Regions from separate parts of the Thermostichus sp. MS-CIW-41 genome, predicted to be linked through region 2. Evidence: riboswitches for the same ligand, from Rfam matches in the RefSeq annotation. Region 2 holds a riboswitch; the other holds the start of a gene.
The links. A riboswitch is a leader RNA that binds a small molecule or an ion and turns the genes downstream of it on or off. The one in region 2 is predicted to bind cobalamin.
Positions count from the first base shown of each region.

Region 1 (12,049 bases), on a different contig from region 2:
CGGTTTTGTAGGCCCAGATTGCCTGCTGTTCCAAGTCAATGGCCGCGTTGAGGATGGCGATGTCGGCAGTGTTGGACTGGGCGGCACCGGGCAGGGTGCGCAATCCAATTGCTCCACCTACACCCGCCAGCAAACCAGCCAACAACAAGCTGCGGCGGGAAGTTGCAGGGCTGGGATCCCATTCGGCGGCCAAGTGAGGCAGAGCGAAGGGAGTCTTTGCAGTCTTCATCTCAAGTCTCCTGTCTCGAAAGATGGCAACCAACCTTCAGGGACTTGCTCTTGGTCGGGCAATTCCCTCTCGGCCTGGTCTGATGGGAATACGCCGTGGATGCCGCCGCGGATGCCTGAGGGAAGAGATTTTCGTGGTCAAATAGCCATGAAATGCCTCCTCGAACTCCCCTCTCCCTCTGGGAGAAGGTCCGGGCTATCTTAAAAGCGTGTCCAACGGCTCCAGTGGGGGCCAGCATTCGGTCGGTAGTGTCGTTATCCATCCATGCGATTCTGGGCGTGAACCTGCACCTTGCTCTGCCGGAGGCCAGCCTACAAAGCTACACCACGTGGATTGAGGCGCGTATCCGGGAGGGGCAGGGCGCTCAAGTGGTCACCTGCAACCCGGAAATGATCATGCAGGCGCAGCGGGATCTGGCCTTTGCCCAGGTGCTGCAGGCAGCAGAGCTGGTGATCCCCGATGGCATCGGGGTGGTGTGGGCCCTGCGGCGGCAGGGGATCCGCGTCCAGCGGGTGCCGGGGATCGAGCTGGCAGAAACCCTGATCCCGTTGGCGGCAGAACGGGGGTGGCGCTTGGCCCTGGTGGGGGGAAGGCCGGAAGTCAACCGGGCGGCGGTTCGACATTGGCAAGCCCAGTGTCCTGCTTTGGCCCTCTGGGGCTACCACGGCTACTTTTCTGGCAACGAAGAAAAAGAGCTTCTGCAAGCTCTCCAGGAATTTCGACCGCAACTGGTGTGGGTGGGGCTGGGATCCCCGCGGCAGGAGCTGTGGATCCAGAAGTGGCGTCCCCTTTTGCCCCAGGCTATCTGGATGGGGGTGGGGGGCAGCTTTGACATTTGGGCCGGCCAAAAACGGCGAGCGCCCCGTTGGTGGCGTGACCATCACCTGGAATGGTTGTATCGTCTCTATCAGGAACCCTGGCGCTGGCGACGCATGTTGGCTTTGCCCAAGTTTGTCTGGCGGGTGCTGTGGGATCCCTCTTCTCGTTTGCGCCCCTAGTCTGCCGGCGCTCTCTCCCTCCTCTGTCTAGGCGCTTACTATGGTGATCGGTCAGCACATCGGCTATCCTCCTCGCTTGTACCGTTGGGCCGGTACGGCTCCGACTCCTCATCTCCCTGCCCCGGCCAATCCAGAGGCCACCCTGGGCTTTTACGGCAGCACTCAATCCGGATCCCTGGAAACCCCGGCCAGCATGGTGTCCTTGCGGGGCGTGAGCAAAGTCTTTCCCAACGGCAACTTGATTTTTCAGGATGTGAACTTGGAGGTGCGCCGCGGCGAGTTCGTGTTCGTAACGGGGGTCTCCGGAGCAGGCAAGTCCACTCTTTTGCGACTGCTCTACGGGGCGGAACAGGCCACCGAGGGCACGGTCATCGTCGATCAAGTCTGTCTCTTTTCTTCTGAAGGGCGGCGGCGACCCTACCGCATCCCACCGCGTCCGCTGGCCATGTTGCGGCGGCGCTTGGGGGTGGTTTTCCAAGATTATCGCCTTCTGGCCAACCGCACCCTGGCAGAAAATGTGGCCTTCGTGCTGCGCGCCCAAGGGCTGTCCCCCGCAGAAATCCGCCGTCGCATCGGGCCGACCCTAAAGATGGTGGGGCTGACCGAAAAGCGAGATCACTTTCCCCATGAGCTTTCGGGGGGGGAACAGCAGCGCCTTAGCCTGGCCCGGGCCATTGTCAACATGCCGGTGCTGCTGCTGGCGGACGAGCCAACAGGAAACCTAGATCCGGAAAACTCCCTCTTGGTTCTCCAGATTTTGGAGCGGCTCAATTCCTTTGGGGTGACCGTCATCATGACCAGCCATGACCCCTATCTGGTGGAGCGGGCCGGCCACCGGGTGGTGCGCATGGAGGGAGGGCGCCTGTATGATCTGCGCTGAGGGCTGCCGGGATCCCTATTTTGCTCTTCACAAGCTTTTTGAGATCCCGGAGAGCAGCTTTGCCGGTTGCATCAGCAGACCGTAGGCCCTAAGCCAGCCGCATCAGCACAACAGCGGCACCGCCCGCGGCGACTTGTCAAGCCAGCCCGACCAGTTACATCAGCGGGTCGTGGGCCTTACTCGCGCAGACCCTCAGGTTGGGTTTCCAGAAGCTCCTCCCCTAGCTGATGAGCGGCAGCCACCATATTTTTCAGTGCGGGGATCACCTCCTCCCAGCGGCGGGTCTTGAGGCCACAATCGGGATTAACCCAAGTTTGCTCCACAGGCAAGTGGGCCAGTCCTGTGCGCAGCTGCTGCAGGATTTGCTCAACGCTCGGCACCGCAGGGCTGTGGACATCGTAAACGCCGTTGCCCACCTGGTGACGATACCCAGCCTGGGCAATTTGCAGCAGGGTTTTGTTGTTGCTGCGGCTGTTTTCAATGGAAAGCACGTCGGCATCCAGCCGCTCAATGTGCTCGATGATGTCCCCAAACTCTGAGTAGCACATGTGGGTGTGAATCTGGGTTTCCGGCTTGGCCCCGCCGGTAGCTAGGCGAAAGGCATCCACTGCCCAGCTGAGGTATTCTGGCCAGCGTTCTTTTTTCAGAGGTAGCCCCTCCCGCAGTGCCGGCTCATCCACTTGCACCATCACCGCTCCAGCCGCTTCCAGATCTGCCACTTCGGCTCTCAAGGCCAGGGCAATCTGCAAAGCCTGCTCCCGCCGGGGAATATCAACACGGGGAAAGGACCAGTTGAGCATAGTCACTGGCCCCGTGAGCATGCCTTTCACCGGCTTTTGGGTGTGGGACTGGGCTACTTGGAATTCCCGCACTGTCATGGGTTGGGGGCGAACCACGTCGCCGTAGAGAATGGGAGGGCGCACGCAGCGGCTGCCGTAACTCTGCACCCAGCCGTGTTCAGTGAAGGCAAAGCCTTCCAGCTTCTGGGCAAAGTACTCCACCATGTCGGTGCGCTCAAATTCCCCATGCACCAACACATCCAGGCCAATCTCTTCTTGAATGCGGATGCACTTGGCAATCTCAGCGTCAATGGCTGCTTCGTACTCCGCCTGCGAAACCTCCCCTCTTTTGTACTTAGCTCGCCACTGCCGCACCTCTGGAGTTTGGGGGAAGGAGCCAATGGTGGTGGTGGGCAAAGGTGGTAGCTGAACCTGCCGACTTAGGCGCTGCTCGTAGGGCAGGAATCGCTCGAAGTCCTGGAGCTTGAGGTTGGCCAAAGCCTGGCGCACTTGGGGGTTGGGGGGGCTAAACTGCGCAAAGCTCTGCCACTGCTGCTGGATTTCCGCCTGCTGGGCAGCAGTGTCTTCGCCGTTGAGGGCTCGCGCCAGGAGAGCTACTTCGGCCAGCTTCTGTTCGGCAAAGCTGAGGACATTTCTGAGGGGTTCCGGCAACTGGGCTTCCAGAGCAGCGTCGTGGGGCACAAATTGCAACGAAGCGGAAGGCTGCACCCGTAGGTTGGGAGCTACCCCCTGCAGCTCCCGCAGGCTGGCCAAGACGGTCTCAGGCTGAACCTTCCAGACATTCCGAGCGTCCACTACGCCAGCACCTAGGATCTGGTCAGCCGGAAAGCCATAGGTTCTTACCAGATCCAGGGTGTGGCCACGGGTAAAGTCAAGGCTAATGCCGGCCACCGGCAGTTGCACCACCCAGGGGTAAGTCTCCCCCAGGTCATCGAAGTAGGTGACCAAGTGGACAGGGATCCCGGCGGTTGCCAACTGGCGGTAGCTCATTTCCACAGCTTCCCGCAGGCCACTTCCCTGGCTGGTAACCAAAATGGGATCGTGAATCTGGACTTCTGGGATCCCCAGCTGTTTTAACTCCTGGAGGAGATCCCGGTACAGAGGAAGGAGCTTTTCCAAGTCCGCCCGCAGATCCCCAGATCGCTGGCTAAGGCAGAGCAAAGTCACTGGACTGAGGACAACGGGGCTGGTGCGCTCCCCTAGGATCCCTTGGGCCCGCCGAACTCTTTCCAAAAAATCCCCAAAGTTAGGACTGGGATCGGCTTCCGGCTCAATTTCGGGTACCAAGTAGTGGTAGTTGGTGTCAAACCACTTGGTCATTTCCAAAGCCGGCAGGCCCTCCCGCCCCCGCGCCATGGCAAAGTAGCGGTCTAAACCCGACAGACCTCGGAACCGAGAGGGGATCAGCCCCAGCCAGGTGGCCCAGTCCAGTACATGGTCGTAGAGAGTCTGATCCCCTACCGCAATGTGATCAATCCCAGCTTGTAGCTGAGTCTGCCAGGCTTGAGTCTCCAAATCCCAAAAGGTAGCCAGCAGAGCCTCTGACCCTAGGGCACCACTCCAAAAGCCTTCCAAAGCTTTTTTGAGCTCGCGGCGCTTGCCCATGCGGGCATACCCCAATGTCATGGTTTGTGCAGTCATGTTGTGTGCCATCCCAAATACTGAGTTTTCTAATTTTCCTGCGTTCAATTCGCCCTCAACTGGGATCCCGCCCGCCAAGGAAGAAACCGGCTGTTCCTCTCTTGCCTCTGGAACCCCAACAAAACACTGCCTTTTGCGCAAAAAAGATACTCAACGCAGCCAGCGATCGCAGTGGCTACTTGCCAGCCACCAATTGAAGTCAGGAAGCCTGACATCTCACTCTTTCCTTCGCGTAGGCGGGCTGTAGATCTTGATAGATCTTGGTGCAACAGCACCCAAAATTTACTCTCTCCCGGCCAACTGGCTCAGAGTCTTGCTTGGGTTCTTGGACTTATTTCTACTGCTGAGGAGTACCGAAAGCTTGTGGGAGCAACGCCGGGAAAATGCTCAGGATAACGAAAGCAGAAACGAGCTAAAGCCAAGACAGTTACCATCTGTACCTCGCAGATGTTGTGAAGTTTAGAAAAACCATCGGCGGGCATTCTGACTGACACGGTTTTGGGGGACAAGACCTGGATCGGCAGCGAATGACTCTAGAGATTTGCTGCAGGACTTCTCCTAAACCGGATCACAGCTGCGGGACAGCGGCAGATTCTCACTGCTCTTTCCCCGTTTCCTCTGGCGGCTGATCCCCGTCAGAACCGATAGCTGAGCTACATCGTATCACGGAGTTCAGAGACGGGAGTAGAGTGCTTCAATCATCACCAAGCCAGCAGCCTTTGGAGCTACCAGACCTCACCTTTCACCCAGCGGTCTTGCAGGAAGTCATCGGAATCCTCTAAGCATCCTCCCCCCCTGCATTGCTCTCAAGTAGAACTTGGGGAAGTCGTAGGGCTGATGGCTCCCTCTGGTTTTGGCAAAACTACTCTGGCCAAGTTGCTGGCGGGCTACCTTACCCCCAGCCAAGGTCGGGTGAGTGTGACAGGGCAGCCTTTGCCTCGGCGAGGGTACTGTCCAGTGCAGCTTGTCTTTCAACATCCAGAGCAGGCCGTTAACCCCCACTGGCGCATAGCTCAGGTCTTGCGGGAAGGGCCTCCTCCCCAGCCAGAGGTTCTCCACACCTTAGGCATTTCCCCCAGTTGGCTCAACCGCTATCCCCATGAGCTAAGCGGGGGAGAATTGCAGCGGGTTGTCATCGCCCGGGTTCTCAACCCACAAACTCGCTATTTGATTGCAGATGAGATGACAGCCATGCTCGACGCCAATACCCAAGCCCTGATCTGGCAAGCTGTCTTGGCCTATGGGCGGGCACATCAGATGGGGCTTTTGGTCATCAGTCATGATCGCTTTCTCCTGGAACGGCTCTGCAGCCGCTACGTCATCATGACCAGCCATGACCCCTATCTGGTGGAGCGGGCCGGCCACCGGGTGGTGCGCATGGAGGGAGGGCGCCTGTATGATCTGCGCTGAGGGCCTGCCGGGATCCCTACTTTGCTCTCCACAGGCTCTGTTGAGCTCCAGGGGGCAAGGGTCTGAGCCCATTGATTGTTGGATGGAGAACAGCATGCAATCTCTCTCCCGATTTCTCAATAAAATCCGCTATCTCCTACAGGAGACTTTTTTGGGGTTGCGGCGGGGGGGTTGGCTGAACTGGGCCGCTGTGAGCACCCTGCTGGTGTTGCTGTTCTTGGTGGGGATCGGCGTTGAGCTGTCCTGGGGCGTGGATGCCACGGTGCAGTCGCTGGGAGGACAACTGGAGATCTCCGTCTACCTGGAGCCGGAACGGCAGGGGGTGGAGCTGCAACCTCAGGTCGCCCAACTGCCTCATGTGGCCGAGGTGAAGGTCATCACCAAAGACCAGGCTTGGCGCAACCTTTTGCTGGAAATGGGGATCCAAGACGAGGCGGCCATGGAAACCCAGTTGGGGGAGAACCCCTTGGTGGATGCTCTGCGGGTTAAGGCGGATTCCACCGAAGCCTTGGGGGAAGTGGCGGAGCGGATTCGCCAACTGGAAGGGGTGGATGAGGTCTACTACGGCGACCGCATTGTGGAGCAACTGGCCCAGCTCCAGGACATGCTACGGCTGGGATCCCTGACCATTACCGGCGTGTTGGCCCTGACAGCGGTGGCGGTCATCACCACCACCATTCGCCTCATCGTCATGGCGCGGCGGCGGGAGATCGAGGTGATGCAATTGGTGGGGGCGACGGCAGCCTGGATTTACTTGCCCTTTATTTTGCAAGGGTGCCTGTTTGGGGTGATCAGCGCAGTGGGAGCTTGGGGATTGATCTTGGGATCCCAGCAGTTGCTGCAGGAGCTGCTGGAGCAGTTGATTGCCTTGCCCTTCCTCAAGGTGATGCAGGCAGATCGCAGCCAACTGGAGTTTTGGCTCTTGCCGTCGATGTTGTTGGGGATGGGGGTTTTTCTGGGCACCACCAGCAGCTTGATCGCGGTGCGCAAGTCGGCAGGGCGATGAGCTGGAGGCGATGCTGAGGAAAGCCCTGGATATTCCAATCTGAGGATCGCCATAGGATAAGATGATGGACTCTACTTCCCTGGCTTTCCAAGATCTGGCCGCCATGAACCCATTGCCTCCTCCCGCCCACCCCTACCAGTTCCGCGCTTTGGGCCTGATTAAGGGATCCCTGAAATCGATCCCCAAGACTTATGCGCAGGCAACCTTGGTTGCCTCTGACGGAGCAGAATATCCGGCTACCCCCGGACGCGCCGAGCTTCTCGGCCCCTTCGAGCACTGCATCAAGAGCGGCCATACCTACTGGTACTACGTGCAGCCGCAGCCGCGTTCAGGGGGGGCTTTGGGCTTGAGCATCATCCGCATCCTGGCCCTGCCGGAAGAGGAGCAAGACCCAGAGTGGGAAGAAGAACCGTTTTTGCCTGCCCCTGAGGACACAGAGGAAGGCTTTAACATCCGCGGCATTGTCGAGCCCCACGATGGCTTTGTTGAGGTGACCGTGCGGCGCAAGCCCCAGGGAACCAAGCAATTTGCTCCTCTGCAATTGCGCTTGGAAGGGTTCTTGCCCGGAGCTGTGGCGGGCGAGTTTTGGGATCTGTTGGCAGAGCGAGAGGGCAACAAACTGCTGTTGGTGGATGGTACCCGCCTGTTGACCGCAGTAGCCTAGCTATCTAGATTGGCCCTGCTTGAGAACCTTAAAATAAACCAAAGAGCTTCCCAACCGATGGTGTCTGCTGCCGGCTTGTCCCAACGGGTCGCCCATCTATCCCCTTCCCCCACGCTATCCATTTCGGCTCTGGCTAAAGCCATGCAGGCAGAGGGGCTGGATGTGTGTAGCTTGAGCGCAGGCGAGCCGGATTTCGATACACCTGACCACATTCGGGCCGCGGCCATCCGTGCTCTGGAAGAGGGCAAAACCCGCTACGGCCCCACCGCTGGGATCCCCGCTCTTCGCCAAGCAGTGGCCGACAAGCTGCGGCAGGAAAACGGCCTGGAGTTCAGCCACGACCAAATCCTGATCAGCAACGGCGGCAAGCAAACCCTGTTTAACCTGGCCATGGTGCTGCTGGATCCCGGCGATGAAGTGATCCTGCCTGTTCCCTACTGGGTCAGCTACCCCGAAATTGCCATTTTGGCAGGGGCAAAGGTTGTGCAGGTGCAGACGGAAGAGGCCCAGGGGTTCAAGCTCACCGCCGCCCAACTGCGCCAGGCCCTCACCCCCCGCAGCAAGCTGCTGATTCTCAACTCGCCGGCCAACCCCACCGGAGCCGTTTACCACCAGCACGAGCTGGCAGCTCTGGCAGAGGTGATCCTCTCCGCCCCCCATCTGTACGTGATCTGCGACGAGATCTACGAAAAGCTGGTTTATGGACAAGCCCGCCACATCAGCCTGGGATCCCTTTGCCCTGACTTGATGCCGCGCCTGATTCTCAGCAGTGGCTTTGCCAAAGCCTACGCCATGACCGGCTGGCGGGTGGGCTACTTGGCCGGGCCCAAGCCCATCATCGAGGCAGCCATCAACCTGCAAAGCCACAGCACCTCCAATGTCTGCACCTTCGCCCAGTACGGCGCTCTGGAAGCCCTGACCAGCCCCCTATCGGCAGCGGCTGTGGAAAAAATGCGCCAAGAATTCTGGCAGCGGCGAGATCTGATGCTGGACGGGATCCGCACCTTGCCGGGGGTGACTTGCCCGGAGCCAGAAGGTGCATTTTATGTGTTTGTCAACATCGGCCAAACCGGGTTAAGTTCGGTGGAGTTTTGCCGGCAGCTGCTCAAGGAACACCACGTGGCTGCTGTGCCGGGGGTAGCCTTTGGGGCAGATTCCTACATTCGCCTTTCCTATGCTGCCGATCGCACCACCCTCGAAAAAGGGCTGCAGCGGCTGCACCGGTTTGTGGCTTCCCTCTGAAAAGCCAGCCGAGCTTTTGCCCCCTGCTACTGCTTGCACCGACAATGGGGTTCGCCGCAATGGCACCCCCAATGGGCAGGGTGCCCAGTCGGATCCCCGCGAGGCTCTGGATGCACAACTGGGCCTGCAAAAGCTTACCCTCAAATGGTCTGCCGAGAGGGTAGAAAAGCTGGGATCCCTGGAAAGCGCCACTGGGCTACCGGGCGAGATTTTGCTGGAAGTCCTGCTGGATCATTGGGAACAATTGCCCAAGCCCTTGCAGCAAGATTGCCTCCTGCAAGCCCACCGCATTCGCGTCGAGCGGCTGGTGATCAGCCAAAACTTCACCATTGCCACGATTGAGCAACTGCTCTTCACGTCAGCGTTGCGCAACAACAACGAGCAGCATCTGCTTTGAGTTCTGGCCGGTTGGCCTGGGAAATTCCCCCTCAAGATCTCCGCCAGTATGCTAGACAACAGGGATCCCTGTTCCTGTGCTAGGGTCAAAATGGTTCTGTTGGCTTTTCGCGCTTTTCGGCCTGTGCTCTCTCCCCCTCGCTACCTGGCGGCAACCCAAGCCCATTATCATCAAGTGCATTATTCACCCTACTTCTCACTTTTGTTTTTCTATCTTCTCCCTATTTCTCCCATCGTTTAGGGGACAGCATTGCAACGTCATCTTCTTTAAAACGACCAGGTTGTAGTGGAGCGGCAACAGTTGATGAAAGATCTTGATTTGACCAAAGCTGTAGAGCAACGGCGTACCTTTGCCATTATTTCCCATCCCGATGCGGGGAAGACCACCCTCACCGAAAAGCTGCTGTTGTACGGGGGGGCCATTCAAGAAGCGGGAGCTGTGAAGGCCCGTCGGGCGCAAAAGCGGGCCACTTCCGACTGGATGGAACTGGAAAAGCAGCGGGGTATTTCCATCACCTCTACCGTCCTGCAATTTGATTACCGCAACATTCGTCTCAATCTGCTGGATACTCCCGGCCACCAGGACTTCAGCGAAGACACCTATCGCACCCTGGCAGCGGCTGACAATGCCGTGATGCTGGAAGATGCCGGCAAAGGGTTGGAAACCCAGACCCGCAAGCTGTTTGAAGTGTGTCAGATGCGGGGGCTGCCGATTTTTACCTTTATCAACAAGATGGATCGCCCAAGTCGGGATCCCTTGGAGCTGATGGATGAAATTGAGACAGAACTGGGCCTCAAGCCCTATCCTGTCAACTGGCCGATTGGCTCAGGCGAGCGGTTTACTGCCCTATTTGACCGCCGAACTCAGGAGTTTCATTTCTTTGAGCGGGTATCTGGGGGGCGGCTAAAAGTTCAAGATACCGTCATTAAACTTGGGGATCCGCAAATTGAGGAGTTGATCGACAAGGACTTGTATTACCAATTCAAGGAAGAGCTGGAACTGCTGGATGGTCTCATGCCCACCTTGGATCTAAAACAGGTGCATTCTGGCAAACAAACCCCGGTCTTTTTCGGCAGTGCCATGACCAATTTTGGGGTGGAGCTTTTCCTCAATGCATTTTTGGAGTATTCCTTACCGCCAATGCCTCACGAGAGCACTGCTGGGCTAATCCCGCCCGAACATCCTGAGTTTACGGGCTTCGTCTTTAAACTGCAGGCCAACATGGATCCCCGCCATCGGGATCGCGTCGCTTTTGTGCGCATCTGTTCCGGCAAGTTTGAGAAGGATATGGTGGTCAACCATGCCCGCCTCAATCGTCCCATTCGCCTATCTTATCCCCAGAAGTTGTTTGCTCAAGAGCGCATCTCCATCGATGAAGCTTACCCTGGGGATGTGATCGGCCTGAATAATCCCGGCATCTTCACCATTGGGGATACCATCTACACCGGCCCGAAGCTGCGCTACGCCGGGATCCCTAGCTTTTCTCCTGAGCTGTTTGCCTACTTGAAAAATCCCAATCCTTCTAAGTTTAAGCAGTTCCAGAAAGGGGTAGCGGAACTGCGGGAAGAAGGGGCTGTACAAATCATGTACTCTATCGACGATTCCAAACGGGATCCGATTGTGGCAGCGGTGGGCCAGTTGCAGTTTGAGGTTTTGCAGTATCGCCTTGAAAGTGAATACAACGTCGAAACCCGACTGGAGATGTTGCCCTACACACTGGCCCGCTGGGTCGAGAATGGCTGGAAGGCGCTGGAGAATATTCCCAGCTTGTTTAACACCCTAGTTGTTAAAGACATTCAAGACAGGCCCGTTCTTCTGTTTAAGAACGAGTGGACTTTACAGCAATTTGCTGCCAGCAACCCTAAAATCAAGCTCAGCAAAATTGCCCCTCTCTCGGATCTCGGCCCAGAATTGGGTGACGGCCAATAGATCAACCTAAGAGAATCCGTCTCAAAGAGCCTTAGGTTCTGACATTCAGTCGAGATGCCATTGGTCTCCACATCAGCGGTGTTGATAGGTGTTGATATCTTCGGATTTCTGAGCAAACCCTTCATGCAGATCGCAGGAATTCTCACATCTTTTTCGTGCATCTTCTAGGGCTTGAGTGAGTGAACCATGCCTTTCTTCTCCAACCTGGGATCCGATTCTCCCCACTTTGGCGCTGCCCTCAGTGCTTGTGCGCCACTTTGCGAACGCTCCTTGTGGGGACTGGATCCGCAAGCCGTTTTTTTGAATCACGGCTCCTACGGCGCGACCCCGAAAAAGGTGTTGCAGGCCCAGAGTGTATGGCGGGAACGCCTTGAGGCTCAGCCGGTGCAGTTTATGGGAGAGGAACTTCCTCGAGCCTTGCGGGCGGCGGCAGCAGAACTGGCCCATTTCGTCGGGGCCGAACCCGAAAATTTGGTGTTTGTGGAAAATGCCACCAGCGGGGTCAATGCCGTTTTGCGCTCGCTGCGGTTCCGGCCAGAGGATCAGATCGCCTGCACCAATCACGGTTACGGGGCCGTTCGTCAGGCATTGCAGTACATCTGTGCCCAGTGGGGAGCCATCCCAGTTGAGGCGCAGATCCCTTTCCCCATTGCGGGGCCAGAGCAGGTTATCGCGGCCTTCGAGGCCATCCTCACTCCCCAAACTCGCCTGGCGGTGTTGGATCACCTCACCTCGCCTACGGCTCTGATCTACCCCCTGCCTGAGCTGATCGGCCTCTGTCGGGAGCGCGGGATCCCGGTTTTGGTGGATGGCGCCCATGCCCCCGGAGTTCTCCCCTTGGAGTTGGAAAAGC
Region 1 covers NZ_JBSSBO010000014.1:18,538-30,586, reverse strand. Annotated here, with positions in the region: gene ACVWXE_RS06225 (DUF4439 domain-containing protein) at 1-229, opposite strand, end outside; gene ACVWXE_RS06220 (WecB/TagA/CpsF family glycosyltransferase) at 508-1,227, shown strand; gene ACVWXE_RS06215 (cell division ATP-binding protein FtsE) at 1,421-2,107, shown strand; gene metE (5-methyltetrahydropteroyltriglutamate--homocysteine S-methyltransferase) at 2,284-4,548, opposite strand; cobalamin riboswitch at 5,005-5,209, opposite strand; partial or broken gene ACVWXE_RS06205 (ABC transporter ATP-binding protein) at 5,356-5,958, shown strand; gene ACVWXE_RS06200 (cell division protein FtsX) at 6,053-6,964, shown strand; gene ACVWXE_RS06195 (hypothetical protein) at 7,026-7,628, shown strand; gene ACVWXE_RS06190 (pyridoxal phosphate-dependent aminotransferase) at 7,686-8,870, shown strand; gene ACVWXE_RS06185 (hypothetical protein) at 8,854-9,267, shown strand; gene ACVWXE_RS06180 (peptide chain release factor 3) at 9,571-11,196, shown strand; gene ACVWXE_RS06175 (aminotransferase class V-fold PLP-dependent enzyme) at 11,467-12,049, shown strand, end outside.
Region 1: linked by a shared signal. The riboswitch ahead of metE (5-methyltetrahydropteroyltriglutamate--homocysteine S-methyltransferase) and the one ahead of ACVWXE_RS03010 (sirohydrochlorin chelatase) in region 2 are both predicted to bind cobalamin.

Region 2 (12,049 bases):
TTTTTCTATTCTGTTTTCCCAACGGTTTTCCCCGACTATTTTCACCGGCAAGGACTGCACCCGGATGTCTATTATGAGGTGTCGGCGGTGGTCACCACCCTGATTCTGGTGGGTAAGTGGATGGAGCAACGGGCCAAAAGGCAAACCTCTGAGGCCATTCGCAAGCTGATCGGGCTGCAACCGAAAACGGCGAGGGTAATCCGCCAGGGGGTGGAGCAGGATGTCCCCATTCGGGAGGTGCAGGTGGGGGATTGGATCCGGGTGCGCCCCGGCGAGAAGGTGCCGGTGGATGGGGTAATCCTAGAGGGATCCTCCACCCTCGACGAGTCCATGGTGACCGGCGAGAGCCTGCCTGTTGTCAAATCGGCGGGGGATGAGGTGATTGGGGCAACGCTGAATCAGACGGGCAGCTTTGTGATGGAAGCGCGGCGGGTGGGCAAAGACACAGTTCTGGCCCAGATCGTGCGCTTGGTGCAGGAAGCTCAGGGATCCAAAGCTCCGATTCAACAGTTGGCGGATCGGGTCACCTCCTGGTTTGTGCCGGCAGTGATCGGGGTGGCAGTTCTAACTTTTGTGCTCTGGTGGGTGCTGGCGGACAACCTGACGCTGGCCTTGGTGAACACGATTGGGGTGCTGATCATCGCCTGCCCTTGTGCGCTGGGGTTGGCAACCCCCACCTCGATCCTGGTGGCCACGGGACGAGGGGCGGAATTGGGGATCCTGGTGAAAAGTGCCGACAGCCTGGAATTGGCCCACCACTTGCGCACGGTGGTCTTGGACAAAACTGGCACCCTGACTGAAGGTCGCCCTACCGTCACCGATATTTGGGCTAATGGCTCCTCTCCCCTGGCGGTGTTGCGCCTGGCAGCGGCGGTGGAGCGGCACTCGGAACACCCTTTGGCCCAGGCGGTGGTGCAGAAAGCCGAAGCGGAAAAAATTGCCATCCCTCCTGCCCAGCATTTTCAGGCAAGGGTAGGCAGTGGGGCAGAAGCTTGGGTGGAAGATCAGTGGATTCGCATCGGTCGGCTGAGCTGGCTACAGGAGATGGGGATCCCCTGGGATCCCTCTTGGTCAGAGCGGGTTCAGAATTGGGAAAGCCAGGGCAAAACGGTGATCGGCGTAGCCCAATCCCAGAGCCTGGTGGGGCTGTTGGCCATTGCCGATCCGCTCAAACCCACCTCTCCTGAGGCAGTGCAACAGCTGCAACAGATGGGTCTAGAGGTGATCCTGCTAACCGGGGATAACCCCACCACAGCCCAAGCGGTTGCTCGGCAAGCAGGCATTCAGCGGGTAATTGCCCAAGTCCGTCCGGATCAGAAGGCCGCTTACATTCGCAGCTTCAGACAACCTCGACACCGGGTGGCGATGGTGGGAGATGGCATTAACGATGCTCCGGCTCTGGCAGAAGCCGATGTGGGGATCGCCATCGGTACGGGTACGGATGTGGCGATGGCCGCCAGCGATATTACCCTCATGTCGGGGGATCTGCGGGGAGTCGCCACAGCCATTCAACTCAGCCGGGCCACCCTCAACAACATCCGCCAGAACCTCTTCTTCGCCTTTATCTACAATACGCTGGGGATCCCGATTGCCGCTGGGGCGCTCTATCCCTTTACAGGCTGGTTGCTCAACCCTATGCTGGCGGGGGCAGCCATGGCCCTGAGTTCCATTTCGGTGGTCGCCAATGCCCTGCGCCTGCGACACTTTCAGCCCCCCAGACCAGCGGGCCGGCGTTAGGCCCTCTCCCAGGGGCAAGGGGGATTAGCGCGGCAACAGTTTTGCTGCCCTTTGAGCATGAGTCTGCCGTACCGCTCATGCCTCAGGGCTATCTTCTGGCAGACAAGAACATCCCCCCCGGGAGCTTGGTGAATGGCAAGAGGCAAGCTAACCTAAAAAGCTCAGGCAGACTGGGGAAAGCGCGGTGCAAGTCCGCCACTGTGACGCAACTGTGATGGGATCCCTCCCTCAGCCAGAACACCCACCTGCCGTTGTCCTGTACCCCTTGCGATTCACAAGGAACGGAGTTTTTTGTGTTGAATACCCTCAGTGTTTCCCCTCCGCTTGCGGTTGGGCAGTCTCCTGTTGTCCCCCTGCCCCTGTTGCTCATCGGCCACGGATCCCGCGACCCCCAAGGGCAGCAAGCCTTTCTGGAGCTAGCCCAGGCTTACCAATCCCTCACTCCCCATCGACCGGTGATCCCTTGCTTTCTGGAGCTGACCCAGCCAACCATTGCCCAGGGGGTAGAGCAGTGCTTGGCCCAAGGGTGGCAGGAGATCGTGGCCCTGCCGCTGTTGCTGTTTGGGGCCCGCCACAACAAGTTCGATGTGACGATGGAACTGGATCGCCTGCAGGCCCTCTATCCCCAGTTGCGCATTCGTTACGGTGGGCCGCTGGGGATCCGCATCGAGATCCTGCAACTGCTGCGAGACCGATTGGCTGCTCTGATAGCTGCCCAACCGCGGCGGATCCCAGAGGCAGAAACCGTGCTCCTATTTGTGGGTCGCGGCTCCAGCGATCCTGAGGCCAATGCCGAAGCCTGTAAACTGGCTCGGCTGCTTTGGGAAGGATCCGGGTTTGCCGCTGTGGAGACCTGCTTTATCGGCATTACCCATCCCCGCCTGCCTGTGGGGTTGGAGCGGGCCTCGTCCTGGCAGCCGCGTCGGGTGATCGTGCTGCCCTACTTTCTGTTTACGGGGGTGTTGGTGAAAAAAATCGAGGCGGCAGTGGAACAACAACGACAACGACAGTCGGAAATCGACTGGCTGATGCTGCCGGAATTGGGCCTTGTGGATACGGTGCTGCACAGCCTGCAGCAACTGGAGCAGGAAGCCCTGCAGGGCCAAACCTCGATGAACTGCCACCTGTGCAAGTTTCGCCTGGCCGTGAGCGCAGAGGTTGGAGCTGGATCCAGCCATCACCACCCTCACGAGCCTCATGACCACCATCACGGGCACGGATCCCATCACCATCCTCATTCCCACCCTCACCACGACCACGGCCACACCCACGCAGCGGCTGGGGATCCCTGGGCCCAATTAGAGGGCTACCACCAACGGGCATGGCAGGTGCCCTAAGAGGGAAACAGAGGCTGCTGGCGGGATAAACTGAGTGCAGACAGGCAATTTTTGAACCTGGTTTTCCCGCTCTAGCGGTTGTGATGACGAAAAAACGATGATGCTCTCCCGCTCCTCTTGGGTTTCAGGTGCCGCTGCCGCGGGGAGCGGGATCTTTGTTTTCGCCCTGGTGGTGGGGCTGCTGGATCAGATCCTGCCCACCCTGCCCAAGGTTTCCCTCTCCCTGGCCGGGATCCCTGGGATCCTGGCTGGAATTGGGTCTGCCTATGGGGTTTGGCAGGTGGTTCAGATGGGTCTGCAGTCGGGCTCCTGGACTGATTTTCGGGCCTCGCTGGTAGCGGCTCTGTCTCCCTTTGATCCCGCCGATTATGGCGGCAACCCTCGGCAACCCGAGGAGGATTCTCTCCCTTTGCAGTCGGTTGACGAGGATCCTCAAACCCAGATCCGCGATCGACAAATTCTTGATCAAGCTGAGCAGCAGACGGAAACTGAAACCGAAGTAAGCGAACACACTCAAGTAAGACTGCAGGGCGAGCAGCACCAGGATCAAGCTTCGCAGGCCAAGGCCCAACAGTTGCAGCCCCTACAAGAATTGTCATCACCTTCTTCCCCAAGCCCTGAGTCGGCAAAACCCACACCAGAGCCAGAGCTCAACCAAAAACTTCGCCAACTCCAGATGCAGGTCGCCACTCTGAAAATAGAACTGGAACTCCAAGAAATCCAACTGCAGCAGTTGGAGGTGAGGCGGACTCGGCTTCAGCAGCAGAAGCAGAAACTCAAGCACGTTCTGCGTCGCACGGCGTCCGAAAATCAAAGGCTGCGCTTCTTACAGGAGCAAAAAGCCCGGCAACTGGAGCAAACTCAGCAAGAGCTGCAAGCTTTGCGGGAGTCCTACCGCGCCTTGCAAGTTCTCCAGGAAATAGGCTTCACCCTAACCCAAAACCTATCTCACAAAATAGCCGAAACGGAACCCTCTAAGCCCTCCGGCTAGCCGAAGTCTCAACTCACCCGTTTCAGGACAAATACACTCCCCTCGCTGCCCCGGCCCATCCGCAAATCTTCATCTAAATAGGTGATATCCAGCCAGCCCGTTGGCTCGCGGCGGCGGATATCGATTTGAATAGCCGGGATCCGCTCCGGAGCCCGCTCGAGCAAATAGAGAAAACTCTCGATCTCGTAGCTCATCAAAGCTTGGGATCCGAACACCAATCGCTCGAAAATCACCCTCACCCGACGCTCCGATTCGGGGTAAAAGCGTGCCGATACCGCCAAGATTCCCCGTGGCACCCAAGCCCCCAGCCAGCCGGATCCCTGGATCTCCGCCACGTTGAAGACCCGTCCAGCCTTGGCCCGAATACACTGGTAGATCTCGCCGGTGGTCAAAAAAGGCAACTGTGCCAGCCGCAGCAGAGCTGTGCTCGTGGTAAATAGGGTGAGCCAGTTCCCCTCCAACCCTTCAGGAGCCGATGTTGGCTTGGGGGTGGGGTTGAGCGCTTCTAGGACGGCAATTTGAGACAAAATCTGGGCTTTTTGGTCAGGGGAAACTTTCCGGCCCCGGTCGGTCGCCTCCAGTAGGTGCAGCAGAGCGGATTTTTGCTGAGCCAGGGCCTCAGACATGGGCACACTCCGAAGGCACTGACCCTATTTTAGAGAACGCGGGATCCCTCTGCCCTTAACCGTCTTCTCCCACCAGTTTCAGGTTCAGATCTGCCACCTGCTCATACCCTAGCCCGGCCCGCACCACCAGCGGCTCGGATCCGGTCAAATCGATTACCGTAGAGACCTTGGCCCGGCGGGGGGCATCGTCATCCAGCACCAGATCCACCTGTTTTTCCAACTGCCGCATTTCCTCAGCCGCAAAGATCCCACCCTCATCCCAGGGATCGCTCTCCCATTCCCAGGTTTGCCCAAAACTTAAGCCCAGGGATCCGACGGGATCCCCCCCCAGCTTGGCAGAGGTCGAGACAATTGGATTGCCCAACTCTTCCAGCAAAGCCTGACAAATGGCAGAATCGGGCACCCGGATGCCGGTGGTTTTCCGCTTGGGATCCATCACCAACTTGGGCACCAGCTTGGTTGCTGGCAACAGAAACGTAAACGGGCCGGGGATCAGCCGCCGCATCAGTCGATAGGCTGAATCGGTTACCTGGGCATAGTGGGCAATGCGTGAGAGAGAAGGGCACAAAAAGGTAAGAGGCTTGTCGTTGGAGAGCTGCTTGATGCGGCGTACCCGCTCCACTGCTTGTTTATGGGTCGCGTCGCAGCCAATGGCGTAAACCGTATCGGTGGGGTAGAGCATCACCGCCCCCTCCCGCAAAGCCGCTGCGATCCGCCGGATGGAACGGGTCTGGGGCTGTTGAGGATGCAGCTTAAAGTACTCGGCCATCGGGCAGGTGGAAAGAGGTCAAGACTCGGAGCAGCTCCCCCCCAAAGGGTTTTCCACAAGAGGGCGGGGGGTCGGTGGCACCGACGCGGGCGGGGATCCCTGAGATTCGGGCCAGTCCTTCAGTTGTTGCATCAGGGCTTGGATGTGCAGACGGGGCAGATAGGGCCAGTCGCCCGCTTCTTCCAAATCTTGAAGCACCCGATACAGAGCTTGACGGGTATTGGGCAAAGACTCCCGAAAGGCACCTTCCAGGATCGCGCGGTGCAACTCCTCCAGCAGCCGCAGGAGCATCAGCAGCTCCACACACGCTCCCGCCCTCGCCTGAGCCGCCTGTTCAACAGCCAACATAATCTGACGCAAATCCGGTGGCAGATCCTCCGCCGAGATATACATAGCCACTCGTCTCTGGGTTCTGGGAAGGCAGGGGCTTTCCCATTCTAAGATTCTTCTGCCCTAGGACTGGATGGATTTTGCCCCCACAAGATCCAACTCCGCAGACTGTTGGGATCCCCGACCCAGGCACTGCCACACCCGCTGCAAGAGGGCATCCAGCCCCTGCTTGGCAATTGCAGAAATGGCCACTACGGAAGTGCCGGCAGCGGCAGACAGCCTCTGGGTGCGCTCGGCAACCTGCTGGGGATCCAGAACATCGATCTTGTTCAAAACCAGGATTTGTGGCTTATCGATTAACCCGTGGCCGTAGGCGCGCAGCTCCTGCTGAATGATCTGGTAATCCTTGACGGGATCTGCCGCCGTGCCATCCACCAAATGAATCAGTACCCTGGTACGCTCCACATGGCGCAAAAACTCATGGCCCAGCCCCACCCCCAAGTGCGCCCCCTCGATCAGCCCCGGGATATCGGCAAACACCACCCCATCTCCCGATGGATGGGGCACCACCCCCAAATTGGGCTGCAACGTGGTGAAGGGGTAGTCAGCAATCTTGGGCCGGGCAGAGGAGACCACCGAAATCAGAGTGGACTTGCCCGCATTGGGCAGGCCGACAATGCCCACCTCGGCAATCAACTTCAGCTCCAGGCGCAGGCGCACCCGTTCTCCCGCTTCGCCCTTGGTAAATTGGCGGGGGGCGCGATTGTGGTTGCTCAAAAAATGGGCATTGCCTAAGCCGCCTTTGCCCCCACGGGCTACCAGCAATTGATCCCCCTTGCCCACCAGATCGCCCAACAATTCCCCAGTCTCCGCATTGAACACCACAGTACCGCAGGGCACCCGCACCAGCCGATCCGCACCACTGGCCCCGCTGCGATGGTTGGGCCCCCCTTTGGCCCCGTGTTCCGCCTTGATCACCGGTTGAAAGCGAAAATCCAACAGAGTTTGCAGGCCGGGATCGGCCACCAAGATCACCGAGCCGCCCCGCCCGCCATTGCCGCCGGATGGCCCCCCAGCCGGCACATACTTTTCACGGCGGAAGGCAACGATGCCATCTCCGCCATTCCCCCCTTGCACTTCAATTTCGGCTTGGTCGATAAAGTGCAATTGCTCTTCTCCCAAATCTTCTATCTTCCAGCTTGGCAAGATCCCCGGAAAACTTGCCACAAAAGACGCTCCTCTAAGCTACGATGGTATTTCCCAGCCACATCCCCCACAGGTGGGAAAGTGGGAGAGTGAATGCACTCTCATCTGGGATTCTGCTAAACTCAACTGGCCTTCTACCCTTTATCCCGCGCAACTGATCAGTTACTGCACCCCTATGAGTCGATTCACTGCTGCCGATGTAGGTTTTACCACTGAAGACTTTGCCGCCCTTCTGGATAAGTACGACTATCACTTCAGCCCTGGCGAAATTGTGGCGGGTACAGTATTCTCGGTGGAGCCACGCGGTGCTTTGATCGATATTGGGGCCAAAACGGCTGCCTTTCTGCCGCTCCAGGAGATGTCGATTAGCCGCCTGGAAGACCCGCACGAGATGCTGCAGCCGGGAGAAACCCGCGAGTTTTTTATCCTCACCGAAGAAAACGAAGAGGGACAGCTGACCCTCTCCATCCGCCGCATCGAGTACATGCGGGCCTGGGAACGGGTACGGCAGCTCCAGAAAGAAGATGCCACCGTTCGCTCAACCATTTTTGCTACCAACCGAGGTGGAGCCCTGGTGCGGATTGAGGGGCTGCGGGGCTTTATCCCCGGATCCCACATCAGCACCCGCAAGCCAAAAGAAGAGCTGGTGGGCGAAGAGCTGCCCCTGAAGTTTTTAGAGGTGGACGAAGACCGCAACCGCTTGGTGTTGAGCCATCGCCGCGCCTTGGTGGAGCGGAAGATGAACAAGCTGGAAGTGGGCGAGGTGGTGGTCGGCACGGTGCGGGGCATCAAGCCCTATGGTGCCTTTATCGATATTGGCGGCGTCTCCGGCCTGCTGCACATTTCCGAGATCTCCCACGATCATGTTGACACGCCCCACAGCGTTTTCAACGTCAACGACGAAGTGAAGGTGATGATCATCGATCTAGATGCGGAGCGGGGGCGGATCTCGCTGTCCACCAAGCAACTGGAGCCCAATCCCGGCGACATGATTCGGGATCCCAAGCTGGTTTACGAGAAGGCTGAGGAAATGGCAGCCAAGTACCGTGAGCAACTGCTGGCCGCTAAGCAAGGACAAGCGGCAGAGGCTCCACCGGAAGTGGTGGAAGAGGAGCTGGAATACGCGGCGACGGCTGTGGAATGAGGGCAAGCTTGGCGCCATCTCTGCCTGCGATGAGACTGAGGTTAGGAGCCTTCAGCTCCGTTGGCGTGGGTGGCTCGTGGGAGCGGGGCAGCCCAGGCTCCTAGGGAGACGGGTACTGCTGCTGTGGCGAAGTAGGCCGACGGCGCTCACGCAGGGCTGCAAACCTGCGCCAGTAACGGGAATCCCCCGCTCCTGAGCTTGAGGAGCTGGTCAAAGACTGTAGATCTGCCCATCCATGAGCAGATGGGTGATGCCTTTCTTTTGCAGTTGGGTGCGCACAATCTCCAGGATGTAGCCGGGAAACTGGATCACCCGGTAGGGCGGGTAGGTGTTGCTGCCCCGACGGCTCATTTCGGAAAAGCGACGGGCCACCTTGTGGTTGTCGAAAATGGGCAGCGTATTGGCGTTGTCGATCCCTTCGATGGGCAGGGATCCCGAGCCAAAGAATTCTTTGAGAGGGCGGGTGGTCAGTTCTTGGTAGCGGTCAACAACGACATAGCAGGTTTCCGGTAGGGTGAGCTCTTCCAGGGGTAATACCTGAATTTGATAGCTGGGATCGGTGAGGGGATCCTCTTCTGGCCCATCTTCATCTTCTAGGTCTTCATCTTCTAGGAGATAGTCAGGGTCGTCCTCATCTTCGTCCTCGTCTTCAAGGTCACGGTCTTCTTCGGTCTCTTCCTCATCCTCTTCCCCGACATCCTCCACATCTTCCTGAAGCTCAGCCGCCAACTGCAGTTCTTCTGGGGGCAGTTTTGGCAGAGACTCTGTTCCAGCGGTGTTATCCTCGCCTTCGTCGTTTGCGTTCGGCTGCAGCGAGGGAGATGAAAAAGGCAACTCCGGTTCCAGCGGCAAGATCTGCTGCTCTGGGGCTGGGATCCCGCCAACAACAGCTTTTTCCCCCATGTCTTTGCGGCGGGCAGCCGAGCGTTTGAGATGGATCAACCGCTGATACTCATCGGCAGCGATATTTTCCTTCAACACGCGGGTGATGGTGGTGATGCTCACCTGAAATTGCTCCGCCAATTCGACGGCGGTCGCTGCTGAGCCGCGGTAGGCGCTAACAATTTGCTGTTGTTCTTGCTCTGAAAGTTTGCTGCGAGCCATCCCAGGTCACCCAATCTAGAAATTGAAAGAAATAGGCAGTGGTGAAGAGGATCTCTAGCCAGCGGCGGTTGCCCCACACACCCGGCTGAGGCCGGCAGCTAGCTGCTCCCGCTCCAGCCCCTTGCCGATCAACACAATTTTGGACAGGCGGGGCTCATCGGGATCCCAGTCCCGTTCCAGAAAAAGGGTTTGCCGCTGGCCCACTTGATGGAAGATAACCCGCTGCGGCTCATCCAGAACCGACAGCACCCCCTTGGCGCGAAAAACGGTCTCGGACAAGTCTTGTAGCCAATCGCGAAAGGCCCCCAAATCCAGCGGCTGCTGCAGTTGAAAGCTCACCGATTGGATCCCGTCCTCCTCCAGGTGATGGCTGGGGTGGGCCTCAGTCCCCGAATCGGGGAGCCTGGGATCCCACAATTCCGGACGAAAGGCATGCACATCCAAGATGCGGGCCAAGGGCACCTGGGCATGGGTGGTGAGCAGGCAAGGGGCATCGGGGTTGTAGCGGCGCAGATCCAGAAGGATCCGCTCTCGTTCGGCTTCGCCGATTAAGTCCACCTTGTTGAGCAACACAATGTCGGCACTGCTGATCTGGTGGGCAGCAGTTTGCGAGCGCCGGAAATTCTGCCAGTATTCGGCCCCATCCACCAACGTCACCACGCCATCCAGGCGCAACTCCTCATGAAAAGTCCTCTGCACAAATAGCTCCGTCACCTGCCTGGGATCCGCTACCCCACTGGTTTCCACCACCAGGTAATCCAACGCCTGGGCACGCTGCAGCAGCTCTCGGGCTGCCTGTTCAAAATCTTCTCGCACCGTGCAACAAAGGCAACCATTGCTGAGCTGCATCAGCCCCTCTTCGGGCAGATTGATCAGCTCTCCATCGATGGAAATTTCGCCAAACTCGTTGAGGATCACTCCAATGCGCAACCCATGCTCCTCCTCCAAGATGCGCTTGAGTAGGGTAGTCTTACCACTGCCCAAAAAGCCCGTCAAGAGGGTAACCGGAAGCTGAGTTTTCATTGCCAATTCGGTCTACAACCAACAAATCCTCTCTAGTTCCCCACAGGCTTTACCAAGAAAACTGGGTTTAAAGCCCCGCCCTTCCAGGGCAGCTTTGTACTACTTTATACGTTTGTTATAGTTATATGTGTTTGTTAGCAGGGGCAGGGTAGTCAACTGCTCTCGCCTACGGCGGCGCGGAGCGCTATAAAAACCCGACAGTCTCGCGACTGGATCCAACCTAAACTAAATAGGTTTTAGTGCTATCGCAGAACCAGGAACCAGAATCCCTTTCCTTCGGGCAGGGGGGATATCAACAGCTTAGCCTTAGACTTACAGTCATTTCGATTCAAACTAGGACACTTTGCCCACACCTAAACCGTTGGTCGCGTCGTCGCGTCAGCGTTGCGAAGCAATATAGGGGGCCAGAAGGCTTTTCTCAGTAGCTCAGGTTCCCCATCTTAACCTGAAACAACCATAATTTTGGATTCCACCCAATGGCAAGTCCAACAGAAGGATCGGCAGCTCAGCAAACGTCGGCGCCACTTCTCTGGGTGAAAGCCTCAACCACTCCCCTTGCCGAATGCAGACTGCTAACCCCGTTCGGATTTTGGGGATCCCTGTAGGCGGAGCAACTCGATGGGTAGGCCATCGGGATCGGCAATGAAGGCCACCTCGTAGATTTGATTGCCGATTTGCTGCTGCTGGGGCGGGAGCAGCAGGGTGAACGGCACTTGCGCCTGCAGATGCTCCAAATAAGCGGCCAAGGATTCCCATGCAGGCTCGATCTCCAAAGCGGGATGGTAGTAGCCCACATAGTGGGGATCCCCAAAGGGATCCGGGGCAGGCCGGGGCTCCGGCACCTGCATCAGCTCTAAGCGCCCCCAGGGACCACGCATCCAGCAGGCCAACGTGATCCCAGCAGTAAAACGTTCTTCTACCGCAAAGCCCAACCCCTCGTAAAAGGCGATGGAGCGGAAGATATCGGCGGTGCGAATGGAAAAATGGTGCAGTTTCATCGTCCTGTAAAGCAGCCAGATGGGGGCAGACCGCTCAGATCAATCGCCGCTGACGGCTGGTCAAGCGCAGACAGACTTGCTACGCTCCAGAAAAGTAGGCTGTCTATCTCAGAGCACCTCTTGCGGTGTACGCTGGCCTGCCGGATCCCCGAAGCGGGAAGCGCGACAACCCAAGCTGATTACTGCCAACATCATCATGTCTAAGCTGGTTATTGTCGAATCTCCCACCAAAGCCCGTACCATCCGTGGATTCTTGCCCGCAGGGTACGAAGTTCAGGCCTCGATGGGACATGTGCGGGATCTCCCCGATTCGGCATCTGAAATTCCAGAAGAATTGAAAGGAGAAGAGTGGAGCCGCCTGGGGGTCAATGTCCACGCCGACTTCGAGCCCCTCTACGTCATCCCCAAAGACAAAAGAAAGGTGGTCAAGGAGCTGAAAGAGGCCCTCAAGAAAGCCGACGAGCTGATCCTGGCCACCGACGAGGATCGCGAAGGGGAAAGCATTAGCTGGCACTTGCAACAGGTGCTGCAACCCAAAGTGCCCACCCGCCGCATGGTGTTCCACGAGATCACCCGCGAGGCCATTCAGGAGGCGCTGCAAAACTGCCGTGAGGTGGATGAACAACTGGTGCGTGCCCAGGAGACCCGCCGCATCTTGGATCGCCTGGTGGGCTATACCCTGTCGCCGCTGCTGTGGAAAAAAATTGCCCCCAAACTCTCGGCAGGGCGGGTGCAGTCGGTGGCGGTCAAGCTTTTGGTGGATCGAGAGCGGGAGCGGCGGGCC
Region 2 covers NZ_JBSSBO010000006.1:9,458-21,506, forward strand. Annotated here, with positions in the region: gene ACVWXE_RS03005 (heavy metal translocating P-type ATPase) at 1-1,737, shown strand, start outside; cobalamin riboswitch at 1,865-2,000, shown strand; gene ACVWXE_RS03010 (sirohydrochlorin chelatase) at 2,031-3,074, shown strand; gene ACVWXE_RS03015 (hypothetical protein) at 3,172-4,065, shown strand; gene ACVWXE_RS03020 (PAP/fibrillin family protein) at 4,074-4,691, opposite strand; gene ACVWXE_RS03025 (L-threonylcarbamoyladenylate synthase) at 4,747-5,460, opposite strand; gene ACVWXE_RS03030 (hypothetical protein) at 5,479-5,853, opposite strand; gene obgE (GTPase ObgE) at 5,914-6,957, opposite strand; gene ACVWXE_RS03040 (30S ribosomal protein S1) at 7,172-8,140, shown strand; gene ACVWXE_RS03045 (hypothetical protein) at 8,351-9,244, opposite strand; gene ACVWXE_RS03050 (CobW family GTP-binding protein) at 9,299-10,267, opposite strand; gene ACVWXE_RS03055 (VOC family protein) at 10,840-11,265, opposite strand; gene topA (type I DNA topoisomerase) at 11,462-12,049, shown strand, end outside.